One region of the Caballeronia sp. J97 genome, then DNA from elsewhere that is predicted to be linked to it. Evidence: riboswitches for the same ligand, from Rfam matches in the RefSeq annotation. Region 1 holds a riboswitch; the other holds the start of a gene.
The links. Region 1 has a riboswitch for glycine ahead of U4Y90_RS23495 (D-amino acid dehydrogenase). Riboswitches for the same ligand answer to the same signal wherever they lie in the genome.
Positions count from the first base shown of each region.

Region 2: linked by a shared signal. The riboswitch ahead of gcvT (glycine cleavage system aminomethyltransferase GcvT) and the one ahead of U4Y90_RS23495 (D-amino acid dehydrogenase) in region 1 are both predicted to bind glycine.

Region 1 is NZ_CAJMZL010000020.1:93,800-100,947, reverse strand. It holds gene U4Y90_RS23510 (GlxA family transcriptional regulator) at 1-944, opposite strand, end outside; gene U4Y90_RS23505 (hypothetical protein) at 1,053-1,346, shown strand; gene U4Y90_RS23500 (VOC family protein) at 1,387-1,860, opposite strand; gene U4Y90_RS23495 (D-amino acid dehydrogenase) at 1,972-3,249, opposite strand; glycine riboswitch at 3,315-3,417, opposite strand; glycine riboswitch at 3,421-3,508, opposite strand; gene U4Y90_RS23490 (cation:proton antiporter) at 3,626-4,879, shown strand; gene U4Y90_RS23485 (helix-turn-helix transcriptional regulator) at 4,947-5,765, shown strand; gene U4Y90_RS23480 (MFS transporter) at 5,909-7,148, shown strand, end outside.
Region 2 is NZ_CAJMZL010000013.1:171,276-178,423, forward strand. It holds gene U4Y90_RS18625 (c-type cytochrome) at 173-1,060, shown strand; gene U4Y90_RS18630 (UvrD-helicase domain-containing protein) at 1,122-3,209, opposite strand; gene U4Y90_RS18635 (oxidoreductase) at 3,355-4,401, shown strand; glycine riboswitch at 4,484-4,587, shown strand; glycine riboswitch at 4,599-4,728, shown strand; gene gcvT (glycine cleavage system aminomethyltransferase GcvT) at 4,846-5,967, shown strand; gene gcvH (glycine cleavage system protein GcvH) at 6,029-6,409, shown strand; gene gcvP (aminomethyl-transferring glycine dehydrogenase) at 6,465-7,148, shown strand, end outside.

The DNA.
Region 1 (7,148 bases):
TCGCGCACGCCGCGTCCGAGGCGCTGGCGCAACAGCGTTCGCAAGGTAGCACCGTCCTCGTAGCCGACTTCCGCGGCGATCGCTTCGAGATCGAGGCCGCTGCCGTGCAGAAGGGACTGCGCGCGCTCGACACGCAAGTCCTGAAAGTACGCCAGCGGCGATTTGCCGAGCACTTCGCGGCATCGGCGTTGCAGCGAGCGCGTGCTCGTCGCGAGCGCGCTTGCCGCTGTCTGCAGCGAAAACCCTTCCTTCAGATGATCCCGCGACCAGCGTTCGAAACGCTGGATCAACGGATCGGCCTGCGCGAGATGATTGGGGATGATGTACGGCGCCTGCAGCGTGCGGATATCGGCGAGCAGATAACGCGACACGAGCGCGGCCAGCTCGGGGCTCGTCTTGCGAATCAGCCACAGCGCGAGATCGAGATGGCCCATCGCGGCGCCGGCCGTCACGCCGATGTCGGTCGGCACGAGCATGCGCGATTCGTCGAGCATCACATGCGGATAGCGTTGCCTGAAGAGCGGCGCGAGCGACCAGGTCGACGTCGCCGGCCGATGATCCAGCAGCCCGGCTTCCGCCAGCAGAAACGTCCCGATGCACGAGGCGGCGACCAGCACGCCCTCGTCGCGCCATCGCCGCAACTGCGCGATCGCGTCTTTCACGTCCGCCCGTTCGAGCGCGGGCAGCAGCCGGTCCGGCGTGGTCGTGCCCAATGCCGGAACGATCACCCAGTCCGGCTTCAGGTCGGGCGTGATGGGCTGCACCGGAATCGCGAAGCCCTGACCCGAGCGCACGCGCTTGCGCACGGCGACGGTCGACACGTCGAAACGCGGCGCTCCGCCCATCGCGCGCGCCGAAAGATTGTTTGCGGCCGCGAGCGTATCGAGCGTCACGGCAAGGCCGGTATCGAACAGACCATCGAGAGCGAGAACCGCGATGCGCATGGCGTGAATGACCCTAAAGTTGTCATTTACGACAATACAGCTTTTTGCTCCCGGCGACTACATTGATCTCCGTTGCGCTTCGCAATGAACCCGTTCAAGGAGATCGAGATGAAAGTCATCGCTATTGCTTCAGTCAACACGCCGCTCACGCCGGAACAACGTCAGCAGATCATGCCGCGAGAAGTGCCCGCCACGCTCGGGCTCTATCTCGAAGGCAAGATTGAACAGTTCTGGTATCGGCAGGACGCGCCGGGCGTGGTCTTTCTGATGAATGTCGAATCGCTCGACGAGGCCAGGACGGCCGTCGAGAGCCTGCCGCTCGCGGCGGGCGGCCACGCGAAATACGAGCTGATGCAGGTCGGTCCGCTTGCGCCGCTGGGCCTGCTCATCCAGGGCAGATAAACGATGCCCGAGCGTCGCCGTCCGCGCGACGCTCGTGTGCTCACTTGCCCGCCGCCGCGCTTTCGATTACGGCGATGTCGATTTTCTTCATCTTCATCATCGCGTCCATCGCGCGTCGGGCGGCTTCGCGATCGGCGCCGGAGAGGATGTCGAGCAGGCGCTTCGGCGTGATCTGCCATGAAAAACCCCAGCGGTCCTTGCACCAGCCGCACGGACCTTCCTCGCCGCCGTGGCCGACGATCGCGTTCCAGTAGCGATCCGTTTCTTCCGCGCTGCCGGTGTGGACCATGAAGCTCACCGCTTCGTTCGGCCTGAAGTTCGGCCCGCCGTTCAGGCCGAGAAAGCGCCGTCCGAGCACGGTGAATTCGACGGTCAATTCAGGTCCCTGCCCCACGCCCGGTTTGGCGGACACATGCCCCGTTCCGACGCGACTATCGGGGAACGTGGCGGCGTAGAACTCCGCCGCTTCACGCGCATTACCGTCGAACCACAGGCAATTGACGAGCTCGGCCATCGCACACTCCTGAGACAGTGAACAGTGACGCCGACGATATCACGCCCCTGCCGACGCGCTTGGGCGCATCGCGGCCGCGGCGCTCGCCCAAGCGCCACGGCCGGGCATCGCTCACAGAAGCGCTTCGCTGCGCTCCGTGTCGCCCCGTGCGCTTGCGTGCACGGGCTTGCGCGGCACGCCCTGCAACACCGCTTCGGCGACGAGCTCGGCCGTCGCCGCCGACAGCGTCCAGCCGAGATGCCCGTGCCCGGTGTTGTAGAACACGCCCGGACGTTTGCCCTGCCCGACCTTCGGCAGCATGCTGGGCAGCATCGGGCGCAGGCCGCTCCACGGAATCACGCGCGCGGTCGATACCTCGGGGAAATGTCGCCGCGTCCATTCGACCAGCGGCGCGATGCGGTCCGCGCGAATGTCGCGATTGAAGCCGTTCAGCTCCGCCGTGCCCGCCACGCGAAAACGGTCCGCGCCGAGGCGGCTCGTGACGATCTTCGCGCGGTCGTCGAGCAGGCTCACCCACGGCGCGTGATTGCGGCTGCGCGCATCATCGAGACACACGGTGATCGAATAGCCCTTCACCGGATAGACATTGAGATGGTCGCCCGCCATCGATGCGAACGCGCGGCTGCCGACGCCCGCGCAGATCACGATGCCGTCGAACTGAAGCGCCTGCGTTTCGCCCGCATGCTCGACGGTCAGCGACAAGCGCCCCGCGCGGTCATCGATCGCCTGCACCGACGTGTCGTAGCGAAACTCGACGCCATGCCGCACGCAGGCATCGGCGAGTCCGCGCGTGAACTTGTGGATGTCGCCGGTGGAATCCGACGGCGTGAAGAAGCCGCCATGGAACGCGCCGCGCAAGGTCGGCTCGATCGATGCGATCTCTTCGGGCGTTACCGCGTGACGATCGAGTCCGGCGTCGCGCAGGATTTCGTTCACCTTCGATGCCGCGTCGAACTCCTTGCGCGTGGCGTAGAAGTGAAGAATGCCGCGCCGCTCCAGATCGAACTCGATCTGCTCGTCCCGAGCGATGCGAAACAGATGCTCGCGCGCGGCGATCGCGAGGCGCACCGTCTCGACCGTATTCGCACGATAGTTCGGAATCTGACGCAGGAATTCGCCGATCCAGCTGTACTTGTGCCAGCCGGGCCGCGGGTTCATAAAAAGGGGCGCATCGCGCGTGAACATCCACTTCAGGCCCTTCAGCACGGTGGCGCGGCTGTTCCACACTTCGGCGTTGCTCGCCGACAGTTGCCCGCCGTTGGCGAAGGACGTTTCCATCGCGGCATAGCGATGACGTTCGAGAACGGTGACGCGAAAACCGCGCTGCGCGAGAGCGTAAGCGGTCGTGACGCCGGTAATCCCGGCGCCGATGATGGCGATTCGTGACATGACATGGTCCAGATTGATTGAGCATCGCCGGCCTTTTCCGCATACCGCGGCCGGCACCGATGCCCCATCTGTCCATGTACCTGAGAGTTTCGCCCGCGGGCTGCTCGACATGGGTCGATAGCCGGGGGCTCCCCTTCGGTGGGCGCGCGCAGCGCCGCTCTCCAGATGTTCCGGCGCGCACGGTCCTTTTGCCTGAGAGTTTCCGGGGCGGTTGCTCCGTCGGCGTCGTCGCGAGGACGAGCTCTTCCGTGGCGCGTTGTCGAACCCCTCGAAGATACCGGCAGGAAATGCGCGTGGCAAGTCCCTTCGACGTTGACAGACGTGCGCCCTCGCCGTCAGACTGCCGTCGTCCGTCAGACCTTACGCCCCGCAAACGATGCCGATTTCCCAGTTGTCCGTCTTCTTCTTCGCCCAGACCGCCGCGATCGTGCTCGCGAGCCAGTTCGTCGGCAGGCTCGCGCAACGCATGGGTCAGCCGCAAGTGGTCGGCGAGATGATCGCGGGCGTGCTGCTCGGTCCGTCGCTCTTCGGCCTTCTTCTGCCGCAATGGCAGCAGGCACTGTTTCCCAAGGCGACGATGGGCATGCTCTACGTCGCCGCGCAGCTCGGCGTCGGGCTCTACATGTTTCTGGTCGGCACGGAGTTTCGCGCGGAGCACTTCCGCGCACGCGCGAAAAGCGCGATGAGCGTGTCGCTCGCCGGCATCGTCGCGCCTTTCGCGCTCGCGTTCGCGCTGACGCCCTGGCTGCACACGATCCCCGGCCTCTTCGCGGAAAAAGTGCGGCTCTACGAGGCGTCGCTCTTTCTCGGCGCGGCCATCGCGATCACCGCGTTTCCGATGCTCGCGCGCATCATCCACGAACGCGGGCTGGCCGGCACGTCGCTCGGCACGCTCGCACTGACCGCCGGCGCATTCGACGACGCCGCCGCGTGGTGCATCCTCGCCATCGTGCTCGCGAGCTTCGGCGGCTCGTGGATGGGCGCGTATGCGGCGATCGGCGGCGGCGCGGCGTTCGCGCTCTTCATGATCTTCGCCGGCGGCAAGCTGCTGCGCCGGCTCGCGGTCGGATTGAGACCGGACGCGCCGCTGCCCGCGAGCGTGTTCGCCACGGTGTTGGCGCTGTTCTCGCTCTGCGCATTCGCGATGGACGCGATCGGCATTCATGCGGTGTTCGGCGGCTTTCTGCTCGGCGTCGTGCTGCCGCGCGGCCCGCTCACGGAAAAGCTGCGCGAGATGCTGCAGCCTTTCGTCGTCGTGTTTCTGCTGCCGATATTCTTCACCTACTCGGGCCTCAACACGCGGCTCGACATGCTGATGGACCCCGCCATCATGCTCGCGGCCGTCGTGATCCTGTTCGCGTCGTTCGGCGGCAAGGGCATCGCGTGCTGGGCGGCCGCGCGCGCGAACGGCGAGCCTTCCGGCGACGCAATGGCGATCGGCGCGCTGATGAACGCGCGCGGCCTGATGGAACTGATCATCATCAACATCGGCCTCGCGGCGGGCGTGATCCTGCCCGGACTGTTCTCGATCCTCGTGCTGATGGCCGTGCTCAGCACGCTGATGGCAACGCCACTCTTCAACTGGATCGTGCGCCGCAATGCGGCGCTGCGCGCGGCCATCGCGCGCTAGCGGGCGGGAACGGGTGAAAACGAGGGCTTAGAATAGCGGCATCGACACGCTCTTCGTTCCGCCCATCATGCGCTCCTGGCGACTCGACCGCCTCTCCTCACAAGGGCAACTGGATCTCAGCCGCGCAACCGGGCTCGTGTCGTCGATCGGCAGCGAAGATTCCAACGCGCTCGCCGCCGAAGTGCTGAGGCTGCTCGGCGATGTCGCCGCGATCTCGCAATGCACGATCTTCGCGTACGAGTTCGGCAACCGGCCACGCACGGTGTCGGTCGCGGATCATCGCGGCGGGCGGTTTCTGCGCGATGTCGCCGATACCTACGCGCGCCATTTCTATGCGCTCGACGGCAATCAAAAGATCGTTTCGTCGGCGCGCAACGACAAGCCCGGCTCCATGCTCGTGCTGCATCGGCAGACCAGCGAGGACATCGCCAACGAGGCGTATCGCGCGGCGTGCTATCACCAGCCGAACGTATCGGATCGCGTGTCGCTGCTCGTGCAGCCGAGCGCCGACCTCTGGCTCTCGGTGAATCTCTATCGCGACACGCGCTTCGGCAACTACCATCCGCGCGAGATCGCGATGATCGAAGCGATGGCGCCGCTCATCGCGCATGCGGCGAAGCATCACTACGCGATCTGCGGGCAGCGCGACATGCCGATCTCGCATCTGATGCTCGCGCGCGTGCGCGGGCTGTGTCCCGAACTGTCGAAGCGCGAGCTCGACGTGCTGACCGGCGTGCTCGAAGGACGCACCGCGCAGGAAATCGGCGACGCAATGGGCATCAAGGCGACGAGCGTCGTCACCTATCAAAAGCGCGCGTATCGCAGGCTCGGCATTTCGAGCCAGCGGCAACTCTTCGCGCTGTGCATCGGGCCGGGTAAGGTCTGACGAAACATCGCGCGCATCCGTGTTTTCCCCGAGCCGCCGGCACGCTCGCGCTGTACCCAAATTGAGGACAGACGGCCGCATCGCGCGCTCCATACTCCGAGCCAACAGATGTCCGACACAGCGACACGACCGGAGACGACGACATGGAAACCACACGCGCACGCGGTGCGCTCGGCGCAACCCCCGTAACTCACACGCACGAACAACCCGTCATCGCGAAGGTCTCGCGGCATCTGCTGTGGTTTCTCTTCGTGCTGTTCTTCTTTTCGTTTCTGGACCGCATCAACATCGGCTTCGCGGGACTGACGATGATGAAGGACCTCGGCCTCACGAGCACGCAATTCGGGCTCGCGACGACGCTCTTCTATGTCGCGTACATCGCGTGCGGCATTCCGAGCAATATCGTGCTCGCGCGCATCGGCGCACGCCGCTGGATCGGCACGATCATGATCGCGTGGGGCCTCGCTTCCACGGCCACGATGTTCGCGACGAGCCCCACGTCGCTCTATGTGTTGCGCGTGCTCGTCGGCGTGACCGAAGCGGGCTTTCTGCCGGGCATCCTGCTCTATCTCACGTACTGGTTTCCCGGCGCCTATCGTGCGCGCGCCAACGCGCTCTTCATGATCGCGATGCCCGTGACCGCCGCCGTCGGTTCCGCGCTCTCGGGCTTCATTCTCGCGCTCGACGGCACGCTCGGCCTGAAGGGCTGGCAATGGCTGTTTCTGCTCGAAGGCTTGCCGTCCGCGATCCTCGGTTTCGTTGTCTACCGCTATCTCGACGACAGCCCCGAAAAGGCGCGCTGGCTCGATGCCGATGAAAAGCGCGCACTCGCCGTCACGCTCGCGTCCGAGCATCGCGACGACGCAACGCCGCCGATGTCATCGACATCATCGACGCAACCCGCGCGCGGCGCGAGCATCGCCGCCGAACTGCTTTCCCCGACCGTCGTGAAGTTCGCGATCGCTTACTTCTGCCTCGTCAACACGCTCGCGATGGTCGCCGTGTGGACGCCGCTCATCGTCAAGAGCTTCAGCGCCGATGCGAGCAATCGCACGATCGGCCTGCTCGCGGCGATTCCGCAAGTCTGCACGATCGTCGCGATGATCGTCTGGGGACGCCGCTCGGACCGCAAGCAGGAGCGCAAATGGCATCTGATGCTGCCGATGCTCTTCTCCGCAGCCGGCTGGCTTTGCACCGCGTATTCGGCGAATCCCGCGCTGCGCATGCTCGGCGTCTGTCTCGCGTCGGCGGGCTCGTACACGGCGATGTCGATCTTCTGGACGACGCCCGATCACGCGTTGAGCTTCAGGGCGCGCGCCATCGGCATCGCGGTCATCAACGCGACCGGCAACATCAGTTCCGCGCTCAATCCGCTGATCGTCG
Region 2 (7,148 bases), on a different contig from region 1:
ATCACACGATTCGGGTAAACGCCCGTTCCACCGCGCCGGCCACCTCGCGCCGTCAGTTAAGCGTTCCGTCTATAATCGACCGTGCCTTTCCCGAAGGCGCCTTAGCGCAATGCCCTGGCTGTCACGCTGTCACTGAACCGACTCACACCAAAAAACGGGAGACGAGACAAGCATGAGCGAAGCACCCCACGGAGCCCCGATCAAAACACCCGGCCAACTCATCGCCGCGGTCATCGCGGGATTCGGCATCCCGGTCGCCATCATCATTCTGCTCGCGGTGTACGTGAACAATTCCACGCGCACCGGCGCGGGCACGGACATCGAACAGTCGGTGAAGGAGCGCATCGCGCCCGCCGCGCAGGTCGATGTCCGCGACGCCAACGCGCCGCGCGTCTACAAGACCGGCGAGGAAGTCTTCAAGGCCGTGTGCTCCGCCTGTCACGCGGCGGGCACCGCGGGCGCGCCCAAATTCGGCGATGCCGGCGCGTGGGCACCGCGCATCGGCGAAGGCTACGACACGCTGCTGCATAACGCGCTCAACGGCAAGGGCGCCATGCCCGCACGCGGCGGCACCAGCCCCGACGATTACAGCGACTTCGAAATCGCCCGCGCGGTCGTCTATATGGCAAACGGCAGCGGCGGCAAGCTCGCGGAACCTGCGCAACCCGCGCCGGGCTCGGCTGCCAGCGCGGCCGCTCCGGCCGCCGCTCCCGCCGGTGCAAGCGCGAACGAAAACGCTCAGGCCGCAGCAGCCGTCGCGGCGCTCGCATCCGTGCCGCAGGCTGCTGCGCCGGCAGCGGGCGCGCAAAGCGCCGATGCCGCTCAGGCCGGCAAGGCGCTCTACGAGCAGGTGTGTCAGGCGTGTCACGCGGCGGGCGTGCTCGGCGCGCCGAAGTTCGGCGACAAGGCCGCATGGGCGCCGCGCCTGAAGGAGCCGATGGACACGGTCTACAACTACGCACTCAAGGGCAAGGGCGCGATGCCGCCGAAGGGTGGATCCAACGCATCGGATGCGGATGTCAAGGCCGCCGTCGATTACATGGCGAACGCGGCGAAGTAAGCCGGCCAGACGCAAAAAACCCCGCGCGAGCGGGGTTTTTCAATGGCGATGCCGAAACGCGTCAACCCTTCTGCAACATCGCCTTGAGCATCGCCATGCGATCCTTCGGCGACAAGGGCGCTTCTTCGGCCGTCGGCGGGGGCGCATCGTCGAGCAGCATCTCGGGGATGAACCGCGACGGCTCGCACACCACCGTCTCCCGCGCGCGCTTTCTCTTCTTGCACCAGTTCAGATGCAGACTGCGCTGCGCGCGCGTGATCGCGACATACATCAGCCGACGCTCTTCCTCGATACGTGAATCGTCGACCGGCGCGTCATCGTCCGAGCCGCCGCGATGCGGCATGATGCCTTCCTCCACGCCCACCAGAAACACGTGCGGATACTCCAGCCCCTTCGACGCATGCACCGTGGATAAACGCACCGCGTCCGGATCTTCCTCCTTGCCCTCGAGCATCGACATCAGCGCGACAGTCTGGATCAGGCCAAGCAGGTTCTTGCCTTCATCGGCGAAACCGTCGGCGGTGTCGAAGCCGGTCTGTTCCGTTCCGGGCGCGGCATCGGGTTTCGTGCCCTTGCGCTTCAGCCATTCGAGAAACTCGAGCACGTTTTGCCATTTGGACTGGGCCTGCCGCTCGTCGTACGCATCGTAGAGATACGACTCGTAGTGGATGGCTTCCATCATGTCGTCGAGGACTTCAGTCGCGGGATCGCGCGCGGCGCGGTCCGACAGGCGGCGAATCCATTCGCAGAACGTGCGCAACGGCTCGACCTGCCGCGCCGACAGCCGCGCCTCGATGCCGCCCATGAACACCGCCTCGAACAGCGACACCTTCGCCGCGCCGGCGAACGCGCCGAGCGCTTCGAGCGTCGTATTGCCGACACCGCGCCGAGGAGTCGTGATTGCGCGGATGAACGCGGGATCGTCGTCGGGATTCGCGATCAGACGCAGATACGCGATGAGGTCCTTGATCTCGGCTTTATCGAAGAACGACTGTCCGCCGGACAGCACATAAGGAATGCGCTCGCGTCTCAACACCTGTTCGAAGATGCGCGCCTGAAAGTTGCCGCGATAGAGAATCGCGTAATCGCGAAACTGCGTGCGCCGCTCGAACTTGTGCGCCGACAGCCGGAACACGACGGATTCCGCCTCGTGCTCTTCGTCGTTGCAGCCGGTGACGGTGATCGTGTCGCCCATGCCGTGCTCGGACCACAGCTTCTTCTCGAACAGCTTCGGATTGTTCGCGATGACGTTGTTCGCCGCCGTCAGAATGCGCACCGTCGAGCGATAGTTCTGCTCCAGCTTGATGACGTGCAGCCTCGGGAAATCCTTGCCGAGCTGCGCGAGATTTTCGATGGTCGCGCCGCGCCAGCCATAAATCGCCTGGTCGTCGTCGCCCACGGCTGTGAATGCCGCGCGCGGGCCGGCCAGCAGCTTCACCAGCTCGTACTGGCACGCGTTCGTGTCCTGGTACTCGTCGATCAACAGATAACGCAGACGGTTCTGCCACTTGTCGCGCACCTGTTCGTTCTGCGCGAAAAGCTGCGCGGGCCGCAGGATCAGATCGTCGAAATCGAGCGCCTGGTACGCGTGCAGCGTCGCCGCATAGCTGCGATAGACGATCGCCGCCTGATGCTCGTCTTCGTTGCTCGCGAGCACGGACGCCTGATCGGGCGACACCATCGCATTTTTCCACAGCGAGATGATCGACTGGATCTTCCGGATCAAGCCCTTGTCCGTCGTGCCGAGTTGCTCCTGCACCATGCCGAAGCAATCGTCGGCATCCATGATCGAGAACTGCGGCTTGAGCCCGACATGCTCCGCTTCCTGGCGCATGATCTGCACGCCGAGCGAATGGAACGTGCAGATCGTCAACTGATTGACGGGGATCTTGCGGCCTTCCTTGCCGGGCGTCGTGAGCGTCTTGCCTTCGAGGAGCTTCGCCGTGCGCTCGCGCATTTCGAGCGCGGCCTTGTTCGTGAAGGTGAGCGCGGCGATGTGCTTCGGCTCGAAGCCGCGCCCTTCGATCAGATGGGCGATCTTCTGCGTGATCACGCGCGTCTTGCCGCTGCCCGCACCGGCGAGCACGAGACAGGGACCATCGAGATAGCGCACGGCTTCGCTTTGCGCGGCGTTCAGACCTGCGGACATCGTTTTGGGCTTTTGGAGTTGGGGCGCGCTTAGCTGAAACCCGCGCGCGGAGGAGAGCGCGATGTTAACACGATCGTCGCGGCGCGGTTCCGGCCCTCGTTCGTGCCACAATATCCGATCGATTTCCCAACAGGACGATGCCCGCATGGAAACAGCACTGAAAGTCGGCGTAATGGGCTACGGACTCGCGGGCGCGACGTTTCACGCGCCCGTCATCGAGCACTGCGGCCGCGCCGAAGTGACCGCGATCGCGACGAGCCAGGCCGAGCGCGCGCAGGCCGATTATCCGAACGCACGGATCGTCGCGGATCTCGACGCCTTGCTCGCCGTCGACGAGCTCGAATGCGTCGTCGTCGCGACGCCGAACGACACGCACTTCGATCTCGCGCATCGGGCGTTGTCAGCGGGCAAGCACGTGGTCGTCGACAAGCCGGTTACGCTGTCCGCGCGCGATGCCCGCACGCTCGCCGATCTCGCCGCGCAACGCGGGCTAGTGTTCGCGCCGTTCCACAACCGCCGCTGGGACGGCGATTTCATGACGGTGCGCGCGCTCATCGAAAGCGGGCGGCTCGGGCGCGTCACGCATTACGAATCGCATTTCGACCGGTTCCGTCCCAAAGTGCCGCAACGCTGGCGCGAGGAAGCGGAGCGCGGCGGCGGCCTGCTTTTCGATTTGGGGCCGCATCTGATCGATCAGGCGCTGACGCTTTTCGGCGCGCCGCAGACGGTGACGGCGTTCGTGAAAGCGCATCGCGATCACGCGCACGCGCCGGATTACGTGCATCTCGTGCTCGGCTACGACGACAAGGAAGTGATCCTGCATGCGAGCGCGCTTGCGGCGCTGGAGCCGCCGCGTTTCGCGATCCACGGCACGCGGGGCAGTTATGTGAAGTACGGGCTCGATACGCAGGAAGATCAGTTGCGTTCCGGCATGCGGCCGGGCAATCCGGAATTCGCGAAGAATCCGCCGGGCGTGCTGCGCGAAGTCGATGGCGACCTCGATCTGCGTCACGAATTCGCCACGAAGGACGGCGCGTATGTCGAGTTTTACCGGGCGCTGGCGGCATCCATTCTGGATGGCAAGCCGTTTCCGGTGTCCCCGCAGGACGCGGTCGATACGATGACGGTCATCGAACTGGCGATAGAGAGCGAGAAGGAAGGGCGGCGGGTGGCGTTCCGGCGCATCGGCTGAACACGGTTCAGCGTTCTCGTGCGCTGTCCATCAGCCGTACCCGAATCCGTTTGACAACCCCAATTCGGTCGCGTAAATTCTGCCGCACGCGTCGGGAGAGCGCGTGGCCGCTGTTGTCTTCAGCATGGCCGCGCCGCCGAAGGGGCATACCCGCAAACTCTCAGGCAAAAGGACCGACGGCGTCGAGGAAAGCAATTTCCTCGCACTCTGGAGAGCGGCAGCGGCTTCATCGATGAAGCCAGTTGCCCACCGAAGGGGCGCGCGATGAACCGTCAGTCACGCTGAGGTTCGCGCAATCTCTCAGGTACCGAGGACAGAGGGGTCACGCATCGCAACCGCTACGCGGCATGGGCCTTGCGCGCTGCTTCCGGCAGCACGAAAGGCGCATTCGGCAGGCGAATTGTGCGCTGCGTGGCCTTTTTTGTTCTGCGAACCGAGGCCCCGATGACTTCTCTTCAACACACGCCCTTGCACGCTGCTCACCTCGCGCTCAATGCGCGCATGGTCGATTTCGGCGGCTGGGACATGCCCGTCAACTACGGTTCGCAGATCGACGAACACCGCGCGGTGCGCACCGACGCCGGCATGTTCGACGTGTCGCACATGCGCGTCGTCGATTTCGAGGGCGAAGCTGTCCGCGAATTCTTCAAGTACGCGATCGCCAACAACGTCGACAAGCTCACGACGCCCGGCAAGGCGCTCTACTCGTGCCTGCTCAACGGCGACGGCGGCGTGATCGACGATCTGATCGTCTACTACTTCTCCGAAACGAGCTTTCGCGTTGTCGTGAACGCGGGCACGGCCGAAAAGGACATCGCCTGGTTCGGGCAGTTGAATGCCGAAGGCGAATTCAATCTCGCCATTACGCCGCGCCGCGATCTCGCGATCATCGCCGTGCAGGGCCCGAACGCGCGCGAAAAGACCTGGCAAGTGCTGCCCGACACGCGCGCGCAGACTCAGGACATCAAACCCTTCAACGCAGTCGTTTTCCCGTCCACACACTATGGCGAGCTGATGCTCGCGCGCACCGGCTACACCGGCGAGGACGGCTTCGAGATCGTCGTCCCGGCGACGCACGTCGAAGCGCTGTGGAACGCATTGCGCGACGCGGGCGTGAAGCCTGCCGGACTCGGCGCGCGCGACACGCTGCGGCTGGAGGCCGGCATGAACCTCTACGGTCAGGACATGGACGAAACGGTCTCGCCGCTCGACGCCGGCCTCGCGTGGACCGTCGATCTGAAGGCGGAACGCGATTTCGTCGGCCGCAGCGCGCTGGAGGCGCACGGCTCGAAGGCGAACTTCGTCGGGCTCGTGCTCATCAAGGAAAACGGCAAGGCGGGCGGCGTGCTGCGCGCGCATCAGAAGGTCGTCACGGAACACGGCGACGGCGAGATCACGAGCGGCACGTTTTCTCCGTCGATGCAGGAATCGATCGCGTTCGCGCGCGTGCCGACGGCCGTTGCCGTCGGGGACACGGTGCAGGTCGTCATCCGCGACAAGCAACTTCCGGCGCGCGTGGTAAAACTTCCGTTCGTGCGCAACGGCAAGGTTTTAGTGGCTTTGTGAAGCCGTCGCGCCCGTTCCCTCCGATCAAGAACCTCACGAAAGAACCACGAAGGAGCATCCAATGAGCATCCCGGCCGATCTGAAATACACCGAATCGCACGAATGGGTCCGCACCGAATCCGATGGCACGCTGACCGTCGGCATCACCGATCACGCGCAGGAAGCGCTCGGCGACATCGTCTTCGTCGAACTGCCCGCGGCGGGCAAGACCGTCGCGGCGGGCGACGCGATCGCGGTGATCGAATCGGTGAAGGCCGCATCCGATATCTACGCGCCGGTCTCGGGCGAGATCGTCGCGGCGAACGACGCGCTGACGTCGTCGCCCGATCAGGTCAACGGCGCGCCGTACGAAAGCTGGCTCTTCAAGATCAAGCCGGCGGGCGACGCCGGTCTCGACAAGCTGCTCGACGCCGAAGGCTACGGCAAGTCGATCGGCGAATAACCTATCTCAATGACGATGGCGGCTCCTTCAAGCGAGCCGCATCGCAGGAATTCACATGAAGCTCGAACACCCGGATCGCCTGATGAACCGCACCTCCCTGTCACTCGCCGCGCTCGAATGCCACGACGCATTCGCCGAGCGGCACATCGGCCCCGATGAGGCGGACCAGCGCGCGATGCTCGACGCGCTCGGTTTCGCGTCGCGCGCGGCTTTCATCGACGCGGTGATTCCTGAATCGATCCGCCGCAAGGAAACGCTGCCGCTCGGCGCGTTCACGCAGCCGAAGAGCGAGGCGGAAGCGCTCGCGTCGCTGCGCAAGCTGGCGGACGAGAACCTGGTGTTTCGAACCTATATCGGCCAGGGTTACTACGGCACGCACACGCCGGCGGTGATCCTGCGCAACGTGCTCGAAAATCCGGCGTGGTACACGGCTTACACGCCGTATCAGCCGGAGATTTCGCAAGGGCGTCTCGAAGCGCTGCTCAATTTCCAGCAGATGGTGATGGACCTGACGGGCCTCGCGATGGCGAACGCGTCGCTGCTCGACGAAGCCACCGCCGCCGCCGAAGCGATGACGCTCCTGCAACGCGTCGGCAAGCCGAAGTCGAACGTCTTCTATGTCGCCGATGACGTGCTGCCGCAAACCATCGAAGTCGTGCAGACGCGCGCGAAGCCGGCGGGCATCGAGGTGAAGGTCGGTCCTGCCGCCGATGCCGCGAATGCAAACGCGTTCGGCGTG